3 regions of the Pseudomonas sp. Q1-7 genome follow, and region 1 is predicted to be linked to each of the others. Evidence: predicted binding sites of a transcription regulator. Region 1 holds the regulator's gene; each other region holds the start of a gene.
The links. Region 1 encodes FliA, which starts transcription of late flagellar genes. Its sites were predicted from a motif close to CTAAAGTTTNNNNNNNNNNNGCCGNTAA; they were not measured.

Region 1 (7,447 bases):
ATGCCGCCATCATCGGTAACCGTCGGGTTGCCGGCGGTGTCGAGCTGACCGCGGCGCTGGACTACCCACTGCCCGCGCCGGCGCCGAGCAAGCCGAATCCGGCCCTCGAAGCCGAGCTGCGCAAGACCCAGGCGCGTATCGCCCAGGCGCAGGCGGAGCTGACCACCCGCGCCCAGGCCGACGCCGGCAAGGACCGTCAATTGTTCGCCGGTGAGCCGTTGACCGCCATCGAGTCGGAGCTGCCGGAAGCCGCCCTGTCCGCCGCCATGGCCCGTCCGCGCAGCGTGCCGCGTCCGCTGGAGTCGGTCGGCGCGCCCAAGCCCGCCGCCGTCGACCAGGCTGCCCTGGACGCGATGCGCTTCGAACTGAGCGGCCTGCGCGAACTGATCGAAGTGCAACTGGGCTCCATCGCCTGGGGCCAGATGCAGAGCCGCCGTCCGCAGCAGGCAAGCCTCTGGCGCCGCCTGCAGCGCATGGGGCTGCCGGCCGAACTGTCCCGCGCGCTGCTGGACAAGGTGGCGGGCGTCAAGGAGCCGCGCCAGGCCTGGCGCATGCTGCTGGCGCACCTGGCCCACGCGATCCGCACGCCGCAGAACGAGCCGCTGGAAGAGGGCGGGGTGATCGCCCTGGTCGGCCCGGCCGGCATGGGCAAGACCACCACGCTGGCCAAGCTGGCTGCCCGCTACGTGCTCAAGTACGGCGCCCAGAGCGTCGCGCTGGTGAGCATGGACAGCTTCCGCATCGGCGCCCAGGAGCAGATCAAGACCCTCGGCCGCATCCTCAACGTGCCGGTGACCCTGGTCGATCCGGGCCAGTCGCTGACCCAGGCCCTGGCGCCTCTGGTCCGCAAGCGCGTGGTGCTGATCGATACCGCCGGTCTGCCGGTCAACGATCCGGCCCTGGCCATGCAGCTCGAAGCGCTGGCCAGCCGGGCGATAAACGCGAAGAATTACCTGGTGATGGCCGCCACCAGTCAGAGCCAGGTACTCAAGGCGGCCTATCACAGCTACAAGCGTTGCGGCCTGGTCGGCTGCATCATCACCAAGGCGGACGAAGCGGCCAGTCTCGGCGAGGTTTTGGGGCTGGCTATCGGCCAGCATCTCCCGGTAGCCTATCTGGCCGACGGTCCGCGAATCCCGGATGATCTGCAGGTTCCGCGCAGCCACCAGCTGGTGAGCCGCGCGGTCAGCCTCCAGGCGCCGGAAGATCCGAGCGAAGAAGCCATGGCCGACCTGTTCGCCGGGCTGTACCAGAATCCGGCGCGGCGCGCCGGTTGAAGAAGTGTGAACCGCCCCGGAGAGGGCGGTGCTAGACACCCAAGTGGCCCAAGGCAAGGTATTTGAAATGGGTAGTATGCATCCCGTACAGGTGATCGCGGTGACCGGCGGCAAGGGTGGCGTCGGCAAGACCAACGTGTCGGTGAACCTTTCGCTGGCGCTGGCCGATCTCGGTCGTCGCGTCATGCTGCTGGACGCCGACCTCGGCCTGGCCAACGTCGACGTCCTGCTCGGCCTCACCGCCAAACGCACCCTGGCCGATGTGATCAATGGCGAATGTGACCTGCGCGACGTGCTGTTGCAGGGGCCGGGGGGCATCCGCATCGTCCCGGCCGCCTCCGGCACCCAGAGCATGGTGCAGCTTTCGCCCATGCAGCACGCCGGCCTGATCCAGGCATTCAGCGACATCAGCGACAACCTCGACGTGCTGGTGATCGACACCGCCGCCGGCATCGGCGATTCGGTGGTCAGCTTCGTCCGCGCGGCCCAGGAAGTGATCGTGGTGGTCTGCGACGAGCCGACCTCCATCACCGACGCTTACGCACTGATCAAGCTGCTCAACCGCGACTACGGCATGAGCCGCTTCCGCGTGCTGGCCAACATGGCCCACAGCCCGCAGGAAGGGCGCAACCTGTTCGCCAAGCTGACCAAGGTCACCGACCGCTTCCTCGACGTCGCCCTGCAGTACGTGGGCGCCGTTCCCTACGACGAGTCGGTGCGCAAGGCGGTGCAGAAGCAACGCGCGGTCTACGAAGCGTTCCCGCGCTCGAAGTGCTCGCTGGCCTTCAAGGCCATCGCGCAGAAGGTCGACAGCTGGCCGCTGCCGGCCAATCCGCGGGGCCACCTGGAGTTCTTCGTCGAGCGGCTGGTCCGGCAGCCGAGCGCGGAAAACCCCGTATGACACCCGCCACTGGACTGCGTATGTACGGCAAGGCACAGGCGAGGGATTCGCAACATCAGTTGATCGAGCGTTACGCCCCCCTGGTCAAGCGCATCGCCTACCACCTGCTCGCGCGCCTGCCGGCCAGCGTGCAGGTCGAAGACCTGATGCAGTCCGGGATGATCGGCTTGCTCGAAGCCTCGAAGAAGTATGACGGCAGCAAGGGCGCCAGCTTCGAGACCTATGCCGGTATCCGCATTCGCGGGGCCATGCTCGACGAGGTCCGCAAGGGCGACTGGGCGCCGCGCTCGGTGCATCGCAACACCCGCATGGTGAGCGACGCGATCCGCGCCATCGAGGCCAGAACGGGACGCGACGCTAAAGATCAGGAAGTTGCTGCCGAACTTGAATTGAGTCTCGAAGACTACTACGGCATCCTGAGCGACACCTTGGGCAGCCGCCTGTTCAGCTTCGACGACCTGTTGCAGGACGGCGAGCAGGGCGGCATGCACGAGGACGCCGGTGTCACCCAATTCTCGCCTTCCCATGATCTGGAAGAAGACCGCTTCCAGGCCGCGCTGGCCGATGCCATCGCGAACCTGCCGGAGCGGGAGCGCCTGGTGCTGGCGCTGTATTACGACGAAGAACTGAATTTGAAGGAAATTGGTGAAGTGCTGGGGGTCAGCGAATCACGGGTCAGCCAGTTGCACAGCCAATGCGCGGCACGTCTGCGCGCGCGGCTGGGCGAATGGCGCGCGCGTTGAACCGGCACCACTTCCAGATATGAGTGCGCTCCCGGCAAGAGGGGCGTTTGAGACTGTACGGAGGTCGACTTGGACAAAAACATGAAAATCCTCATCGTTGACGATTTCTCGACGATGAGACGGATCATCAAGAACCTCTTGCGTGACTTGGGCTTCACCAATACCGCCGAAGCCGACGACGGCACAACCGCCCTGCCGATGCTGCACAGCGGCAACTTCGATTTCCTCGTGACCGACTGGAACATGCCCGGCATGACCGGCATCGATCTGCTGCGCGCGGTGCGCGCCGACGAGCGCCTGAAGCATCTGCCGGTCCTGATGGTGACGGCCGAGGCCAAGCGCGAGCAGATCATCGAGGCCGCCCAGGCCGGTGTGAACGGCTACGTGGTCAAACCTTTCACTGCCCAGGTGCTGAAAGAAAAAATCGAGAAGATCTTCGAGCGGGTCAACGGCTGATGTCAGCCGCGAGGGCACCATGGACCAGAATGAACACCTGCTGGGAGACTTCGAGTCGACCCTGAAAGTCCGTGCGCGGGAATTGGTCGAAAGCCTTGAGAAGGGCAATTTCACCGATGCCGTGCAACTTATCCACGAGTTGAACCAGGTTCGCGATCGCGGCCTGTACCAGGAAGTCGGCAAGCTCACCCGTGAGCTGCACAACGCCATTGTCAACTTCCAGATCGACCCGCACCTGCCCCATGCCCAGGAAATGTCGCAGATCGCCGACGCGACCGATCGCCTGTCCTACGTGGTGCAGATGACCGAGAAAGCCGCCAACCGCACCATGGACCTGGTGGAGGAAAGCGCGCCGCTGCTCAACGGTCTGAGCGACGACGCTCAGCAACTGGGTGAGGAGTGGGGGCGTTTCATGCGCCGGGAAATCGGCATCGACGGTTTTCGCGACCTGGCACGCCGCATCGAGCAGTTCCTCGGCCGCAGCCAGCGCGATACCGATGCCCTGTCCAGCAAGCTCAACGACATCCTGCTCGCCCAGGATTACCAGGACCTCACTGGTCAGGTGATCAAGCGCGTGACGCAACTGGTCACCGAAGTGGAGAGCAACCTGGTCAAGCTGGTGCTGATGGCCAGTCAGGTCGACCGCTACGCCGGCATCGAGCACGACCACGCCGCGCTGCGCGCCGAGCAGGAAAAACAAAAAAATCCTTCCAGGGGTGAAGGTCCGCAGATCCATGCCGATAAACGTGAAGACGTGGTGTCCGGACAGGACGACGTCGACGATCTGCTATCCAGCCTTGGTTTCTAGGGGAGCCACCGAATGAGCTTCGACGCCGATGAAGAAATCCTCCAGGACTTCCTGGTAGAGGCCGGCGAAATTCTGGAGCAACTGTCCGAGCAATTGGTCGAACTGGAAAGCCGCCCGGACGACATGGACCTGCTCAACGCGATCTTTCGTGGTTTCCACACCGTGAAGGGGGGCGCCGGCTTCCTCCAGCTCAACGCGCTGGTGGAGTGCTGCCACATCGCCGAGAACGTCTTCGATATCCTGCGCAAGGGCGAACGCCGCGTGGATGCCGAACTGATGGACGTGGTGCTGCAGGCCCTGGACACGGTCAACGAGATGTTCAGCGAGGTGCGCGAGCGCAAGGAGCCCACGCCCGCCACGCCGGACCTGCTGGCGGCGCTCTCGCGACTGGCCGAGCCCGCCGGCGCCGATGCCGAACCCGTGGCACCGGCCCCTGCCGCTCCCGCACCGGTGGCCGAGGCGTCCACGTCCGCCAGCGACATCACCGACAGCGAGTTCGAGCAGTTGCTCGACGCCCTGGGTGACAGCGTCGGCGGCGCCACCGTCGCCGAGCCGGCGGTTGCTGCTGCCGACGACGAGATCACCGACGACGAGTTCGAAGCGCTGCTCGACCAGTTGCATGGCAAGGGCAAGTTCGCCGGCGCCGTGGAGCCGACCGCTGCCGTTGCCGCCCAGGCCCCGGCGGCTGCCCTGGCCACCGCCGGCGGCGGGGATGAGATTACCGACGACGAGTTCGAGGACCTGCTCGACCAGTTGCACGGCAAGGGCAAGTTCAACGGCGGTGCCGTGGACGCGGCGATCCCCAGTGCTCCGGCCGCGCCCGCCACCGAGGCGGGCGATAACATCACCGACGATGAATTCGAAGCGCTGCTCGACCAGTTGCACGGCAAGGGCAAGTTCACCGGCGCCACCGAGGAACCGGCCGCCGCGCCGGCGCCAGTGGTCAGCCGTCCCGCTCCTGCGCCGGCTCCCGCTCCTGCTCCAGCACCCAAGCCGACGGCCAGGACCGAACCGGCCCCCGCGCCGCGCCAGCCGGCCACGCCCGCCGGCGGCAACGGTGCCGCCGGGCCGGCCGCGGTCAGCGAAGCGGAAACCACCGTGCGGGTGGATACCGCGCGGCTGGACGACATCATGAACATGGTCGGCGAGCTGGTGCTGGTGCGTAACCGCCTGGTGCGCCTGGGTGCCAACAGCGGCGACGAGTCGATGGCCAAGGCCGTGTCCAACCTGGACGTGGTCACCGCCGATCTGCAGACAGCGGTCATGAAGACCCGGATGCAGCCGATCAAGAAAGTCTTCGGCCGCTTCCCGCGCCTGGTCCGCGACCTGGCACGCAACCTGAAGAAGGAAATCAACCTCGAACTGGTGGGCGAGGAAACCGATCTCGACAAGAACCTGGTCGAGGCCCTGGCCGACCCGCTGGTGCACCTGGTGCGCAATGCCGTCGACCACGGCATCGAGTCCCCCGAGGAGCGCGAGGCCGCCGGCAAGCCGCGTACCGGCCGGGTGGTGCTTTCCGCCGAACAGGAAGGCGACCACATCCTCCTGATGATCACCGACGACGGCAAGGGCATGGACGCAGCCGTGCTGCGCGCCAAGGCGGTGGAGAAGGGGCTGCTGGACAAGGACGCCGCCGAGCGCCTGACCGAGCTGGAGTGCTACAACCTGATCTTCGCCCCGGGCTTCTCGACCAAATCGGAAATTTCCGATGTGTCCGGTCGCGGCGTTGGCATGGACGTGGTGAAAACCAAGATTTCCCAGCTCAACGGCACCGTCAATGTGTTCTCGCAGAAGGGCTCGGGCTCGAAGATCGTCATCAAGGTGCCGCTGACCCTGGCGATCATGCCCACCCTGATGGTGATGCTGGGCAACCAGGCCTTCGCCTTCCCGCTGGTCAACGTCAACGAGATCTTCCACCTCGACCTGTCGCGCACCAATGTGGTGGACGGCCAGGAAGTGGTGATCGTCCGTGACAAGGCGCTGCCGCTGTTCTACCTCAAGCGCTGGCTGGTACGTGACGCGGCGGTGGAGGAGCAGGGCGAGGGCCACGTGGTGATCCTGTCGGTGGGTACCCAGCGCATCGGCTTCGTGGTCGACCAGCTGGTGGGCCAGGAAGAGGTGGTGATCAAGCCCCTGGGCAAGATGCTGCAGGGCACGCCGGGCATGTCCGGCGCCACCATCACCGGGGATGGCCGTATCGCGCTGATCCTCGACGTGCCGAGCATGCTCAAGCATTACGCGCGTCGCGGTTGATCTCGGGCGGCCAGCAATGGCCGCCCGCTAGGAGTTTTTTCTTATGGCAGTCAAGGTTCTGGTGGTGGATGACTCCGGGTTCTTCCGCCGCCGCGTCGCGGAAATCCTTTCTTCCGATCCCAATATCCAGGTGGTGGGCACCGCCACCAATGGCCGCGAGGCCATCGACCAGGCGTTGGCGCTCAAGCCCGATGTCATCACCATGGACTACGAGATGCCGATGATGGACGGCATCACGGCCGTGCGGCACATCATGCAGCGCTGTCCGACGCCGGTCCTGATGTTCTCCTCGCTGACCCACGAAGGTGCCCGCGTCACCCTCGACGCCCTGGACGCCGGTGCGGTGGATTTCCTGCCGAAGAACTTCGAAGACATTTCGCGCACCCCCGAAAAGGTCAAGCAACTGCTCTGCGAGAAAGTCCACAGCATCGCCCGCAGCAACCGCCGCTACAGCAGCTTCAGCGCAACGCCCCATGCGGCTCCGGCTCCGGCTCCGGCTCCGGCCGCCAGCGCTCCCGCGCGCGCGCTGCACGCACCGGCGTCGCCGAGCCATGCCGCTGCGCCGCCGGTTCCGCCCCACGCCCCAAAGCGTAAGGCCTACCGGCTGGTGGCCATCGGCACCTCCACCGGTGGGCCGGTGGCCCTGCAGCGCGTGCTCACTCAACTACCGGCCAATTTCCCGGCGCCCCTGGTGCTGATCCAGCACATGCCGGCGGCCTTCACCAAGGCCTTCGCCGAGCGCCTGGACAAGCTCTGCCGGATTTCCGTCAAGGAAGCCGAGGATGGCGATGTCCTGCGTCCGGGCCTGGCCCTGCTGGCCCCCGGCGGCAAGCAGATGATGGTCGACAGCCGTGGCATGGTGCGCATCCTGCCCGGCGACGAACGCCTGAACTACAAGCCTTGCGTGGACATCACCTTCGGCTCGGCGGCCAAGGCCTACACTGACAAGGTCCTGGCGGTGGTGCTGACCGGCATGGGCGCCGACGGCCGCGAAGGCGCGCGCCTGCTC
Region 2 (7,447 bases), 1.2 Mb from region 1:
TCCAGTTGCGGCATGTGGCGGTAGAGGAAGCGGCGGTCCTGGCAGATGCTGTTGCCACAGATCGGCGACTTGCCCTTGGGCACCCACTGTTCGAGGAAAACCAGGGTCTGCGCTTCGGCCTCGGCAGCGCTGATGTGGCTTTCGCGCACGCGCTGGGTCAGGCCACTCTGCCCGTGCTGGCGGGTATTCCACTCGTCCATGCCGGCGAGAATCTCGTCGCTCTGGTGGACAGCGATCACCGGCCCCTCAGCCAGGACATTGAGGTCGCTGTCGGTCACGACGGTGGCCATCTCGATGATGACGTCCGTGTCCGGGTTCAGGCCGGTCATTTCCAGATCGATCCAGATCAGGTTCAGGGCATTCTGCATAGTCGGTCTCCAGGGCGAAGCGCGCATTCTAGCTTAGAGCCTGCGCTCCGGGGCCGCGTGCTAAACTCGCGCGGTTTTTTCCACGCGGAACCACCATGGCCAAACGCCAACTGACCCGCCGGCAAAGCTGGCGCATCGAGAAAATCCAGGAAGAGCGCGCCGCCCGCGCGGCCAAACGGGAATCGCGCGCCCTCGAAGAACTCGAAGGCGGCGACCTCGGCCCCGAACAGACCGGCCTGGTGATTGCTCACTTCGGCGTCCAGGTGGAGGTCGAGGCTTTGGAAGGCGATTACGCCGGCGAGGTGGTCCGCTGCCACCTGCGCGCCAACCTGCCGCCGCTGGTCACCGGCGACCGCGTGGTCTGGCGCGCCGGCAACCAGGGCAGTGGTGTGATAGTCGCCCAGTTGCCGCGCAGGTCGGAGTTGTGTCGACCGGACATGCGTGGCGTGCTCAAGCCGGTGGCGGCCAACGTCGACCAGATCGTCATCGTTTTCGCCCCCCTGCCCCATCCCCACGCCAACCTGATCGATCGCTACCTGATCGCTGCCGAGCACGCCGGCATCCGCCCGCTGCTGCTGCTGAACAAGGCCGACCTGGTGGACGACGAGAACGGCGCCATGCTCGACGATCTGCTCGGCATCTATCGCCAGCTGGGCTACCCGCTGCTGGAAGTTTCGGCGCGTCAGGGCGGCGGCATGGAAGACCTGATGGCGAGGCTCGACAGTCATATCAGCGTGTTCGTGGGCCAGTCCGGGGTGGGCAAGTCGTCCCTGGTCAACAGCCTGCTGCCCGGCGTGGACACCCGCGTCGGCGCCCTCTCCGAACTCACCGGCAAGGGCACCCACACCACCACCACCGCACGCCTGTTCCACTTTCCCGGCGGCGGCGAGCTGATCGACTCTCCCGGCATCCGCGAATTCGGCCTGGGCCATGTCAGCCGCGACGACGTGGAAGCCGGCTTCATCGAGTTCCACGAGTTGCTCGGCGCCTGCCGCTTCCGCGACTGCAAGCACGACCGTGAGCCTGGCTGTGCCCTGCTCAAGGCGCTGGAGGACGGCCGCGTACACCCGCAGCGAATGGCCAGCTACCGGCACATCCTCGCCAGCCTGCCCGAGGACGAGTATTGAGCGTGTGATCGCCTTGCTCGCCCATGAAAAAGGCCACGCTGTGCGTGGCCTTTTTCATGGGGATGCAGTCACTGCCCCTTGGGCTCTTCCATCTTCAGCACGCCGTCCTCGAAGATGTTCAGCTTCTCCCGCAACTCACGGGGCTGCAGGGGGGCACTCGGGATGTCGGCCGGTGCCTGGGGTTGGGGAACCTCGGACTGGGGTGCCGCAGGTGTGTCGTTTTCAACCGGTTCCGCCTGTTCGCCTTCGATGTCGCGCTGGGCCTTCTTGGTCAGGACGATGATGTCGATACGGCGGTTGACCGGGTTGAACGGGTCCTTGCGGTCGAACAGCGCCGAGGACGCGTAACCCACTACCCGCGCCACCTGGCCCTCCGGATAGCCCCCGGCGATCAGCGTTCGGCGGGCGGCATTGGCGCGTCCTGCGGACAGCTCCCAGTTGCCGAACTCGACATCGCCGGCATAGGGCTTGGCGTCGGTGTGGCCGCTGATGCTGATCTTGTTCGGCACGGTCTTGATGGTCTCGGCGAGGATCAGCAGGATGTCTTCGAAATAGGGCTGCAATCGCGCACTGCCGAGATCGAACATGGGCCGGTTGGCAGCGTCCATGATCTGGATGCGCAGGCCGTCCTGGGTGATCTCGAAAAGGATCTGGTCCTTGAACTTGCGCAGCTCGGGGTTCTCCTCGACCTTGTTCTGCAGCTCCTGCAGCAGGAGTTCCAGGCGCTCCCGCTCGATCTGGTCAGCCATCGTCTCGACCTGCCGGGCGTCGACGGGCGTGGAGTCGGTGGAGTCGATCGCGGCCTCCTGGGAGTCGGGCGCATCCTTCAGTTCGGGATTGAGTGTGCGGTCAGGTGCCGGAGTGGGCGTACCCCCCAGGTCGATGACGTAGGGGCTGGCACTCTCGGTGAAGCCGATGGGGTCCTTGAAATAGCCGGAGATGGCTTTTTTCTGCTCCGGGGTGGCCGAAGACAGCAGCCAGAGCACCAGGAAGAACGCCATCATCGCCGTCGCGAAGTCGGCGAAGGCGATCTTCCAGGCGCCGCCGTGGTGACCGGCGGCGTAGCGCTTGACGCGCTTGACGATGATCGGCTGGTTGTTCTCCATGACTCAGCCTTCAGCTGCCGCGCACGGCCTGCTCCAGCTCACTGAAGCTCGGGCGATGCGCCGGCAACAGCGTCTTGCGACCGAATTCCACCGCCAGCGACGGCGGCATGCCGGAGGCCGAAGCCACCAGGCAGGCCTTGATGGCCTCGAACACATTCAGCTCTTCGCGGGCATCGTGCTCCAGGGACACCGCCAGCGGGCCGAAGAAACCGTAGGCCGCGAGGATACCCAGGAAGGTCCCCACCAATGCCGCGCCCACATGCTGGCCCAGGGCGGCCTGCTCGGCCTCGCCCAGCATGGCCATGGTGACCACGATGCCGAGTACCGCGGCGACGATGCCGAAGCCGGGCAGGCCATCGGCGACGCGGTTGACCGCGTGGGACGGGTGTTCCAGCTCTTCCTTCAGGCTGGCCAGTTCCATGTCGAACAGGCCTTCCAGTTCGTGGGGCGCCATGTTGCCGGAGGACATGATGCGCAGGTAGTCGCAGATATAGGCGGTCATCCGCTCGTCTTTCAGGATGGCCGGGTACTTGCTGAAGATCGGGCTGGCGGCTGCGTCCTCGATGTCGGCCTCGATGGCCATCATCCCTTCGCGGCGGCTCTTGTTGAGGATCTCGTAGAGCAGGCGCAGCACTTCCAGGTAAAAGGCATGGGTGAAGCGCGTGCCGAACATCTTCAGCGACTTCTTGAACACGATCATCGTCATGCTGCCGGGGTTGGCCTGAAGGAAGGCCCCCAGCGCAGCACCGCCGATGATCATGACCTCGAAGGGCTGGATCAGCGCGGCGACCTTGCCGTGAGACAGGACGTACCCACCGAGCACGCTGGCGAATACGACGATGATGCCGATGATTTTTGCCATAGGAAGGAAGCTTGAAGAGTCAGTAGAAAGGGTTATGAAAAGAGCCCCTTCTAATTATCGGAAAATATGCGCCAGACTATAGCCTGTTCAGGCGAAAAGCCAGATTGGCGGCCCTCTATGTCAAGCGCAAAGCCCATGCCACGCAGCCTCGACGGCTGGATCAAACTCCTCGACGGCGTGCGCCTGCCCGTCCCCGCCAGTGCCCACGAGAAAGTCCGCCGCGCCCTTGGCGACAACCGCCGCTCCCTGCGCGATATCGCCGACCTGACCCAGGAGAGCCCAGCCCTTGCCCTCAGCCTGCTGCGCGAGGCCAATGCCTCCGCCAACCTGCTCAGCAGCCCGGCGGAAAGCCTGGAGACCGCCCTTACGCGCCTTGGCCTGAAACGCGCCGAAACACTCCTCAACCGCCTGCCCGCCGTGGCCGAGGACGAAATTCCCCAGGCACTGCGCCAACTGCAACTGATCAGCCAGCATGCCGCGCAGCAGGCCAACGGCCTGTTCGCCAGCCGCCTGGCACGCCTCTGGCAGGAAATCCACTGGTGCAGCCTGCTGTTCCTCTCGCCGCTCTGGCCGCTGCTCGCCAGTCACCCGGAACTCTTCGCCACCTGGGAAAAGCGCGTGCTGGGCGACGGCGAGCCGGCCGCCAGGGTCGAGCGCGAGCTGCTTGGCGTGCCGTTGCTGCGCCTCTGCCAGGCCCTGGCCGAGCATTGGAAGCTGCCCGACTGGATCATCCAGGGCTACCGCCTGCTGAGCGAAGACCGCCGCCTGCTGGTCCAGGCCCTGCACATCGCCCGCGACAATGAGCACCCCCTGCACCAGCAGCAACAGCTGGACGCCAATCCCGTCCTGGGCCGCTGGCTCACCCAGCCGGGCAATACCGTCCTGCTGGCCAACGGCCTGGCGGTTTCCGCCCACGCCGGCTGGGCCGAGCACCACAGCCTGCGCTGGCAGCGCCTCACCGGGCTGTTCATGAAAATGCCGCTCGACGGGCTGCAGCAGCAGGTTCACCAGCACGCCGCGCAGAGCGGACGCCTGCATGCCCGCGACGACCTCTGGCATCCCGCCGAAGCGCTGCTCTGGCCCTGGAACCAGCATCGCCTGCGGCGTGGGCCGGTCACAGCGCCGGCCCCCACTCCAGCGGCCCTGGAGGACTGGCGCCGACAATGCGCCGAGCTGATCCGCGCGCCCAGCCCCTTCACCAACGTGGTGCAGCTTTCCGCCTGCGCCCGCGACGCACTGACAAGCGGCGGCATGCGCCGGGTCCTGGTGCTGCTGGCCGACCGCAACCATAGCCGTCTGCTGGCCCAGCAACAGGCCGGACTGCCGAAGGAGGCCGGCGGCCTGCAGCTGGACCCCTGCCAGAGCCAGGTGCTGCAGCGCCTGCTGGCCCAGCCTGGTCAACTGCGCCTGGGGCCAGACAACATGGCGCAATTCTCCGCCCTGCTGCCGGGGCAATTGAAAAGCCTGTTCCCGGGGCACCACCTGATGCTGCGCTCCATCGCGCTGAACGGCCGGGTGGCCATGCTGGTGGTGGCCGACCAGGACGGCGCCCCCTTTGCCGAGATCAGCCTGCGCGCCTTCGCCAAGACAGCCCAGTGCATCGAACGCGCCCTCGCCAGCTTCGCCAGACGCGGCCGCTAGGCTTTCCTATACAATCTGCCACTTTGTCCATCCGTGGAGGCTTCCATGTCCGCCTTCTCCAACCTGCCGCTGGTGATCGAACCGGCCGAACTGGCGCCCCTGCTGGGTAGCGACGAGCTGATCCTGGTCGACCTCACCAGTGCGGCCCGTTACGCCGCCGGCCATATCCCGGGAGCCCGCTTCGTCGACCCGAAGCGCACCCAGCTCGGCCAGCCACCGGCGCCGGGCCTGCTGCCGGCCAAGGCCAACCTCGAAGCACTGTTCGGCGAGCTGGGCCACCGCACCGGGGCCACCTACGTGGTCTATGACGACGAAGGCGGCGGCTGGGCCGGCCGCTTCATCTGGCTGCTCGATGTGATCGGCCACCACCGCTACCACTACCTGAACGGCGGCCTGCACGCCTGGCTGGCCGAAGGCCGGGAAACCTCGGAAAGCCTGCCCGATGCGGTCGGCGGCCCGCTGCCCCTGACCCTGCACGACGAACCGACCGCCACCCGCGAATACCTTCTGGGCCGTCTGGGTGCTCCCGACCTGGCCATCTGGGATGCCCGCGGTCCCAGCGAGTACGACGGCACCAAGGTGCTGGCGGCCAAGGGCGGACATATACCCGGCGCGGTCAATTTCGAGTGGACCGCCGGCATGGACCCGGCCCGCGCCCTGCGCATCCGCACCGACATGGCCGAAATCCTCCAGTCCCTGGGCATCACCCCGGACAAGGAAATCGTCACCCACTGCCAGACCCACCACCGCTCCGGCTTCACCTACCTGGTGGCCAAGGCCCTCGGCTATCCCCGGGTCAAGGGCTATGCCGGCTCCTGGTCCGAGTGGGGAAATCACCCGGATACCCCCGTAGAAACCTGAGGCCCCATTCGCCAAGGAAACCCAATGAAAGAACGCATCTTCATCATCAGCCAGTACCTGCTGCCGCATCACCTGCTTTCGCGCCTGGCCGGCTGCATCGCCGAATGCCGCGTGCACTGGTTCAAGAACGCCTTCACCGCCTGGTTCGCCAAGCGCTACCAGGTGAACATGAGCGAAGCGCTGGTCGAAGACCTCACCGCCTATGAACACTTCAACGCCTTCTTCACGCGCGCACTGAAGCCCGGCGCCCGCCCACTGGATGAAACCCCTGGCGCCATCCTCTGCCCGGCCGACGGCGCCATCAGCCAGATCGGCCCGATTGAGCATGGCCGCTGCTTCCAGGCCAAGGGCCACAGCTTCAGCGTGCTGGAACTGCTCGGCGGCGATGCCGAACGCGCGGCGCCCTTCATGGGCGGCGAATTCGCCACCGTCTACCTGTCCCCCAAGGACTACCACCGCGTGCATGCGCCCCTGGGCGGCACCCTGCGGGAAATGGTCTACGTACCGGGGCGGCTGTTCTCGGTGAACCAGAGCACCGCCGAGAACGTGCCCGAACTGTTCGCCCGCAACGAGCGCGTGGTGTGCATCTTCGACACCGAACGCGGCCCGATGGCCGTGGTGCTGGTGGGGGCGATGATCGTCGCCTCGATCGAAACCACCTGGGCCGGACTGGTCACCCCGCCCAAGCGCGAACTGAAGACATTCAGCTACGACGAAGCGGCCCGCGCGCCCATCGTGCTGGAGAAGGGTGACGAACTCGGTCGTTTCAAGCTCGGCTCCACCGCCATCGTCCTGTTCGGGCCGGACCAGGTGCGCTGGGCCGAGAACGCCTGGCCCGGCAGCCAGGTACGCATGGGCCAACTGCTGGCCCTGCCCAAGGGCGAGTAATCGAACCCGACCCCGGCGAACCCTCGTGGCTCAGCCGGGGTCCCATTCTTCATCAGCACGTCACACTGCAGGCGAGTCGCCATTTGGACAGGCTGCCGTCGTGCAAGGATGCTGTTAGAGTGCTGAAATCCAACCCACTACAACTACACACGAGAAATCGGAGAAACCGATCCGGATGGACCATCAGAGCCCTCACCTGCTGTTGCGCGTCCCCGCGCCTAGCAAACAGAGCCTGTCCTTCTGCGATGCCACCCCTCGCGACCTGAAAAACTGGATCGCCCACCTACCCAAGGCCAACCTCGGCGAAACCGCTCGCCAGCTTTACCAGGCCCTGGTGGAACTCAACCAGCTCGACACCCCGACTGCGAATCGCCTGCAACTTCTGGAACTGATACGCCCGGAAGTGCATTTCGTCTGCCAACACCTGGAGCGCCACTTCCTCGGCCAGTCCATCGTTCTGGATGAGCGTCCACGCAAGGTCGCGAACCTCTGCCAGGCCCTGCAGAACCACCTGGCCGTCGGTTACAAGCTGATCGTCGTGCGCGTGGCCTCGCGCCCCAGCCTCGATCGTGAACGCGAGCAGATCCTCGGCAT
Region 3 (7,447 bases), 2.1 Mb from region 1:
TCTCCGCAACAGGTTTCAAGGGGCGCGCCAGACACGGCGGGCCGGTTGGATAAGGCGCTCAGGGTGGCGCCGGCATTGATTGCGGTCAAGGGAAAAACCTTCCCTGGAAGGGGAGGAATCACAGATGCGGGGGCGTGTAGCTTGCGTCTGGAGACTGTGCTAAAAAGGCCCGACGATTGGGTCGCAGCCCATCGGTTGCAGGGCCTCAGGCACATATATAAAGCAGAATAACGACTCACCGAGGCGATGGTAGGGCGAACATGGAACAGCATTCCGAGGGTTTGAAGGTCATGGTGATCGACGATTCGAAGACGATTCGTCGCACCGCCGAGACTTTGCTCAAGAAGGTGGGGTGCGAGGTCATCACTGCAGTCGATGGTTTCGATGCCTTGGCCAAGATCGCCGATTCCCACCCGAACATCATCTTCGTCGACATCATGATGCCGCGCCTGGACGGGTATCAGACCTGTGCCCTGATCAAGAACAACAGTGCTTTCAAGTCCACCCCGGTGATCATGCTGTCCTCCAAGGACGGCCTGTTCGACAAGGCCAAGGGTCGCATCGTCGGTTCCGATCAGTACCTCACCAAGCCCTTCAGCAAGGAAGAGCTGCTCGGCGCGATCAAGACTCACGTCCCTGATTTCACCCCGGTGGAGCAAGCCTCCTGAAGTCCGGCCTTGATGGCCGGTGAAGCCTTTCCGTATGGGGAACACCATGGCTCGTATTCTGATTGTTGATGACTCGCCGACTGAGATGTACAAGTTGACCGCCATGCTCGAAAAGCATGGCCATCAGGTACTCAAGGCCGAGAACGGCGCCGATGGCGTGGCCCTGGCCCGCCAGGAGAAGCCGGACGCCGTCCTGATGGACATCGTGATGCCCGGTCTCAACGGCTTCCAGGCGACCCGTCAACTGACCAAGGACGCCGAAACCAGCCATATTCCGGTGATCATCGTCACCACCAAGGACCAGGAAACCGACAAGGTCTGGGGCAAGCGCCAAGGCGCCAAGGACTACCTGACCAAGCCGATCGAAGAAGACACCCTGATCAAGACGCTGAACGCCGTACTGGCCGGCTGACTGCCGCGCCAGGCCCCGAACCATAACTATTACAAGCAGGCCAAGGCCGGTCGCCATGTCGGACTCACAGACTCCCTTCCAGCTCCTCTTCGCGATCGACCAGCGCTGCCGTGCGCTGGCGGCGGGCCTGCCTGCCCAGCAACAGGTGGTGCAGAGCTGGAGCGGCATCGGATTCCGCATGGGCGAGCGCCTGTTCGTGGCCCCCATGGGGGAGGTTTCCGAAGTGCTGCATGAGCCGCGCTTCACCTCGCTCCCCGGCGTGAAGACCTGGGTCAAGGGCGTTTCCAACGTCCGTGGCCGGCTGCTGCCGATCATGGACCTGTGCGGTTTCTTCGGCAGCGACCTGTCGCCCTTGCGCAAGCAGCGCCGGGTCCTGGTGGTGGACCACCAGGAGATATTCGCTGGCCTGGTGGTCGACGAAGTCTTCGGCATGCAGCATTTTCTGGTGGACGCCTTCAGCGAGGAGCTGCCTCCGCTGGAGGCCAGCATCCAGCCTTTCATCCATGGCGTCTTCCATCGCGAGCAGCCCTGGCTGGTATTCAGCCCGCATGCGCTCGCGCAGCACCAGGCGTTCCTCGAGGTCGCTGTCTAGGTTCGACGCGGGGCGCGCGGCGCTCCGTACGGGTCTCCGGCGGCGAAGCTCCGGGGGCCGTTGCTTCAAGGTTGGGCCGGCCTTGCCGGCCCTTTGGCGTTACATGGGAATACAGTGGTTGGTCCAGGCGGGGGCCCGATAATGAAAAGACTGAACGCAGGCAATCTGTTTTCCGGGGTGCGCAGCACATCGCTGATCGCCGGACTCTTCGTGGTCCTGATCATCGCCATGGTGCTGCTGTTCGCGAACTTCGCGTACCTCAATACCCAGGCGAACCATGACAAGGAATACATCAGTCACGCCGGCGAGCTGCGCGTGCTGTCCCAGCGTATCGCGAAGAACTCCAGTGAAGCCGCGGCGGGCAAGGCCGAGGCCTTCGCCTTGCTGAAGGACGCGCGCAACGACTTCGACCAGCGCTGGAATTTCCTGCTGAAAGGCGACGCTTCCACCAGCCTGCCCGCCGCGCCCGATGCCGTGAAGGCCGAGATGGACGCCGTGCAGAAGGACTGGGAAAGCCTGCGCAAGAACGCCGACGCCATCCTTACCAGCGAGCAGACCGTACTTTCCCTGCACCAGGTAGCCGCCACCCTGGCCGAGACCATTCCGCAGCTGCAGGTCGAGTACGAGGAAGTGGTGGACATCCTGCTGGAAAGCGGCGCCCCCGCCAGCCAGGTGTCCGTGGCCCAGCGCCAGTCGCTGCTGGCCGAACGTATCCTCGGCTCGGTGAACAAGGTGCTGGCCGGCGACGAGGACTCGGTGCAGGCCGCCGACATGTTCGGTCGCGACGCCAGCCTGTTCGGCCGCGTCCTGAACGCCATGCTCGAAGGCAACGCGGCGATGGAGATCACCAAGGTCACCAACACCGAAGCCCTGGAGCGCCTGCAGGAGATTTCCGAGCTCTTCGAATTCGTTTCCGGCTCGGTGGACGAGATTCTCGAAACCTCGCCCGAACTCTTCCAGGTCCGCGAGTCCGCCAACACCATCTTCACTGGCTCCCAGACCCTGCTGGACAAGGCCTCCGGCCTGACTACCGGTTTCGAGAACCTGGCCGGCGGCCGTGGCCTGAATACCCTCGCCGGCTACGTACTGGGCGCCATCGCCCTGGGCGCGATCATCCTCATCGGCCTGGTGATGGTACAGAGCACGCGCAACCGACTGGCCGAGACCGCGGCGAAGAACGAACGTAACCAGGCCGCGATCTTGCGTCTGCTCGACGAGATCGCCGACCTCGCCGACGGTGACCTGACCGTGGCCGCGACCGTGACCGAGGATTTCACCGGTGCGATCGCCGACTCCATCAACTACTCCATCGACCAGCTCCGCGAACTGGTGGAAACCATCAACCTGACCGCCGTGCAGGTGGCCGCCGCCGCCCAGGAAACCCAGGCCACCGCCATGCACCTGGCCGAGGCATCCGAGCACCAGGCACAGGAAATCGCCGGCGCGTCCGCCGCGATCAACGAAATGGCCGTGTCCATTGACCAGGTATCGGCGAACGCCTCGGAATCCTCGGCGGTAGCGGAGCGTTCCGTAGCCATCGCCAACAAGGGCAACGAAGTGGTGCACAACACCATCACCGGCATGGACAACATCCGTGAACAGATCCAGGACACCTCGAAGCGGATCAAGCGCCTCGGTGAGTCGTCCCAGGAGATCGGTGACATCGTGAGCCTGATCAACGACATCGCCGACCAGACCAACATCCTCGCCCTGAACGCCGCTATCCAGGCGTCCATGGCCGGCGACGCGGGCCGCGGCTTCGCCGTGGTGGCGGACGAAGTACAGCGCCTCGCGGAACGTTCCTCCGCCGCGACCAAACAGATCGAGGCCCTGGTGAAGACCATTCAGACCGACACCAACGAGGCGGTGATCTCCATGGAGCAGACCACCTCCGAAGTGGTCCGCGGCGCCCACCTGGCGCAGGACGCCGGTGTGGCCCTGGAAGAGATCGAGAAGGTATCCAAGACCCTTGCGGCGCTGATCCAGAACATCTCCAACGCCGCTCGTCAGCAGGCGTCCTCTGCCGGCCACATCTCCAACACCATGAACGTGATCCAGGAGATCACCTCGCAGACCTCCGCCGGTACCACCGCTACCGCGAAGAGCATCGGCAACCTGGCGAAGATGGCCAGCGAGATGCGCAAGTCGGTTTCCGGCTTCAAGTTGCCGGAAGCCCAGGACATAGCCTGAGCAGGGGAGGCGCCGCGGCCTGAGGTCGCGGCATGACGGCCATGAATCAAGGGCACGACAGCATGCAGCCAGGCGGCGTCTGGGCCTTGAAACCCCTGGCCGACATGACGACAGCGGAGTTCCACGACTGGCAGAAGCTGCTCGAGGAACGTACCGGCGTGGTGGTCAACGACCAGCGCCGTTCCTTCCTCCAGGCCAACCTCAGCGCGCGGATGCGTGAGCTCGGGGTGCAGGATTACGCCAGCTACTATCGGCAGGTCACCGACGGTCCGCGTGGCGCGGTGGAGTGGTCGACCCTGCTGGACCGCCTGACCGTGCAGGAAACCCGCTTTTTCCGTCACCCGGCATCCTTCGAGCTGCTTGCCGACTACTTGCGCGGCCGCGTCGAGGGAGGCCTGGCGCGGCCCCTGGAGATCTGGAGCGTGGGTTGCTCCAGCGGTGAAGAGCCCTATTCCCTGGCCATGCTGGCGGCCGAGGCGCTTAGTGGTACCGAACAGCCGAACTACTACGGCGTGACCGGCACCGACATCAGCCTCAGCGCCCTGGCCAAGGCCCGCGAGGGCCTGTACGGCGCCCGGCGTCTGGAACAACTGGATGCGGCGCTCGCCGAGCGCTATTTCCAGGTGCAGGAAGACGGTCGCTACAAGGTAGTGCCGAGCCTGGCCGCGCGGATGTGTTGCGCCCGGCTCAATGTGCTGGAACTGGCCAAGGCGCCAATGTCCGGCATGGACGTAATTTTCTGCCAGAACCTGTTGATCTACTTCCGCCGCTGGCGCCGCCGGGAAATCCTCAACCGCCTGGCCGAGCGCCTGGCGCCGGGAGGCCTGATGGTGCTGGGCGTGGGCGAAGTAGTGGGTTGGCAACATCCGGACCTTGAGCCGGTGGCCAACGAACAGGTTCTGGCATTCACCCGGAAGGGATAGCAGACGGCTATGACTGATCGGCACGACTACGTCGCCCTCGAGTGGGTCAAGGGCGAGATCGCGGAAACCCTGAAGCAGGCGCGGCAGGCCCTGGAGGCCTTCGTCGAAAACCCGCAGGACCCGACACGGATGCGCTTCTGCCTGACCTATATCCACCAGGTCCAGGGCACGCTGCAGATGGTCGAGTTCTACGGCGCGGCCCTGCTCGCCGAGGAAATGGAGCGCCTGGCCCAGGCCCTGATGGAAGACCGCGCGGCCAACCGGGGCGAGGCCCTGGAAGTGCTGATGCAGGCCATCCTGCAACTGCCGCCCTATCTGGACCGCATCCAGAGTGCGCGCCGCGACCTGCCGATGGTCCTGCTACCGCTGCTCAACGACCTGCGCGCTGCCCGTGGCGAGAACCTGCTGTCGGAAACCAGCCTGTTCGCCCCGGACCTCTCTCGCGTGCTGCCAGCCCTGTCCATGGACACCCTGGCGCGGATGCGTACCGCCGAGCTGTCGGTGCTGCTGCGCAAGCTGCGGCAGATGCTGCAGACGGCCCTGGTGGGCGTGATCCGCAACCAGGACCTGGCCGCCAACCTCGGTTACATGGCACGGGTCTTCGCCCGCCTCGAATCCCTCTGCCAGGATGCGCCGCTCGGCCCGCTCTGGCAGATCGCCTCCGGCCTGGTGGAAGGCCTGGCCAACGGCTCGGTGGTCAACGGCTCCTCGGTGCGCAACCTGCTGCGCCAGGTGGACAAGGAGCTCAAGCGCCTGCTGGAGCAGGGGGCCGATGGTTTCAACCAGGCGGCGCCGGAAGAGCTGGTGAAGAACCTGCTGTTCTACGTCGCCAAGGCGCCGGCCCAGTCACCGCGCATCCGTGCCCTGAAGGAGCGCTACCGCCTCGACGAAGCCCTGCCGGATACCTCCGTGGTCGACGAAGAGCGCGCCCGCCTCGCCGGCCCCGACCGCGATGCCATGCGCTCGGTGGTGACCGCCCTCTGCGAGGAACTGGTGCGGGTCAAGGACAGCCTCGACCTGTTCGTGCGCAGCGATCGCAGCGGCGTGGCTGAGTTGGACGCCCTGTTGCCGCCGCTCAAGCAGATCGCCGACACCCTGGCGGTGCTCGGTTTCGGCCAGCCGCGCAAGGTCATCCTCGACCAGATCGACGTGATTCACGGCCTGTCCCTCGGCCAGCGCGAACCCAGCGATGCGGTGCTGATGGATGTCGCCGGTGCGCTGCTCTACGTCGAAGCCACCCTGGCCGGCATGGTCGGCCCGGTGGAAGAAGGTGCTACCGAAGAGAGTCACCTGCCCACCACCGATGTGGCACAGATCCACCAGTTGGTGATCAAGGAGGCGCGCAACGGCCTGGAACAGGCCAAGGACGCCATCATCGAGTTCATCGCCTCGCAGTGGAATCACGAACACCTGGCCCGTGTGCCGGAGCTGCTGACCCAGGCCCGGGGTGGTCTGGCGATGATCCCCCTGCCGCGCGCCGCTGCCCTGCTGGGCGCCTGCAACCGCTATATCCAGGAGCAACTGCTGGCGCGCAAGGCCGTGCCCAACTGGCAGAGCCTGGATACCCTCGCCGATGCCATCACCAGCGTCGAGTACTACCTCGAACGCCTGTCCGAAGACCATGCCGCCCAGGGCGACCTGATCCTCGACGTGGCCGAGGAAAGTTTGGCCACCCTGGGTTATCCGCTTCAGGAGAAGCCCTCCATCCTCGATCGTGTGGAGGAGGACGAGACCCCCGCGCCCCTGGCCGATCCGTTGCAGGAAATCGAAGTGCTGGCTGCCGAAGAGTCGGAGCTGCAGCAGCATCTGGACCCGGACGATGAACCGGAAGCGCAGATGCCCGAGAACCTGGCCCACGAGCCGGCTACCGAAAGCCCCGATCGTGGTGTGGACGCTCCGCCGGAACTGCCCGCAGCGCCCGAGACGCTGGCTGCCACCAGCGAACTGCTGGTTTCCGACGACAACTGGAACCTGGGCGAGGCTGACGCCGAGCCGACTGTCGAACACATCGACTTCAGCCTGGACGCGCCGCTGGAGCTTGCCGTAGCGCCCGAGGCGCCGGCTGCCGATAGCGAACGGCCGGTCCCCGACGAGAACTGGAGCCTGGGCGAGTTGAGTGCCGACCCGGCGCCCGGCCTTGGTGCGTCGTCCGAAGCCGGCCTGGCCCTGGCGCTGGAGGGCGAGACTCTGCCCGGCCTCGACCTGGCTGAGCTGGACAGCCTGCCGACTGAAACCGAACTGCCGGTGGCGGAGGAGGGCGAATTGCTCGACCTCAGCCTCGACACGCCTTTGGAGTTCGACGCAGGCCAGCCCCTGCCCAGCTTCGACCTGGCCGACCTGGAGGAGCTGCCCGCAGCCTTGCCGGGTGACCCGTCCGCCCTCGACATGCCGCAGGAAACCCCTGACGAGCTGCCGGGGCTCGATTTCGACGAACTGGAAAGCCTCCCGGCCGCCGAACCGCTGGCCGAACTGGACGTGCTGAGCCTGGAAGACCTGCCGGCGCCCCTGGAGTGGGACGAAGCCTCCCTCGCCGAACTCGGTCTGCCGGAGGTGGAACTGCCGGAAGCGCTGCCGGAGGAGCCCGTGCAGGCGCCCGCCGCCGAGCGGCCGCTGTCCCTGGCCGAAGTCATGGCGGCGCCGGTACCGGCGTTCAACCCGCCGG

Region 2: the regulator FliA is predicted to act here: its motif matches at 3,518-3,545, upstream of motA (flagellar motor stator protein MotA).
Region 3: the regulator FliA is predicted to act here: its motif matches at 1,737-1,764, upstream of PJW05_RS01640 (methyl-accepting chemotaxis protein).

What each region holds. Positions count from the first base shown of each region.
Region 1 is NZ_CP116304.1:3,986,391-3,993,837, reverse strand. It holds gene flhF (flagellar biosynthesis protein FlhF) at 1-1,277, shown strand, start outside; gene fleN (flagellar synthesis regulator FleN) at 1,345-2,178, shown strand; gene fliA (RNA polymerase sigma factor FliA) at 2,175-2,921, shown strand; gene PJW05_RS18575 (chemotaxis response regulator CheY) at 3,003-3,377, shown strand; gene PJW05_RS18570 (protein phosphatase CheZ) at 3,397-4,185, shown strand; gene PJW05_RS18565 (chemotaxis protein CheA) at 4,198-6,438, shown strand; gene PJW05_RS18560 (protein-glutamate methylesterase/protein-glutamine glutaminase) at 6,482-7,447, shown strand, end outside.
Region 2 is NZ_CP116304.1:5,236,195-5,243,641, forward strand. It holds gene orn (oligoribonuclease) at 1-368, opposite strand, end outside; gene rsgA (small ribosomal subunit biogenesis GTPase RsgA) at 464-1,495, shown strand; gene motB (flagellar motor protein MotB) at 1,564-2,601, opposite strand; gene motA (flagellar motor stator protein MotA) at 2,612-3,463, opposite strand; gene PJW05_RS24245 (HDOD domain-containing protein) at 3,599-5,104, shown strand; gene rhdA (thiosulfate sulfurtransferase) at 5,150-5,965, shown strand; gene asd (archaetidylserine decarboxylase) at 5,990-6,853, shown strand; gene PJW05_RS24260 (molecular chaperone) at 7,029-7,447, shown strand, end outside.
Region 3 is NZ_CP116304.1:337,551-344,997, forward strand. It holds gene pilG (twitching motility response regulator PilG) at 261-668, shown strand; gene pilH (twitching motility response regulator PilH) at 715-1,080, shown strand; gene PJW05_RS01635 (chemotaxis protein CheW) at 1,136-1,672, shown strand; gene PJW05_RS01640 (methyl-accepting chemotaxis protein) at 1,814-3,862, shown strand; gene PJW05_RS01645 (protein-glutamate O-methyltransferase) at 3,925-4,785, shown strand; gene PJW05_RS01650 (Hpt domain-containing protein) at 4,795-7,447, shown strand, end outside.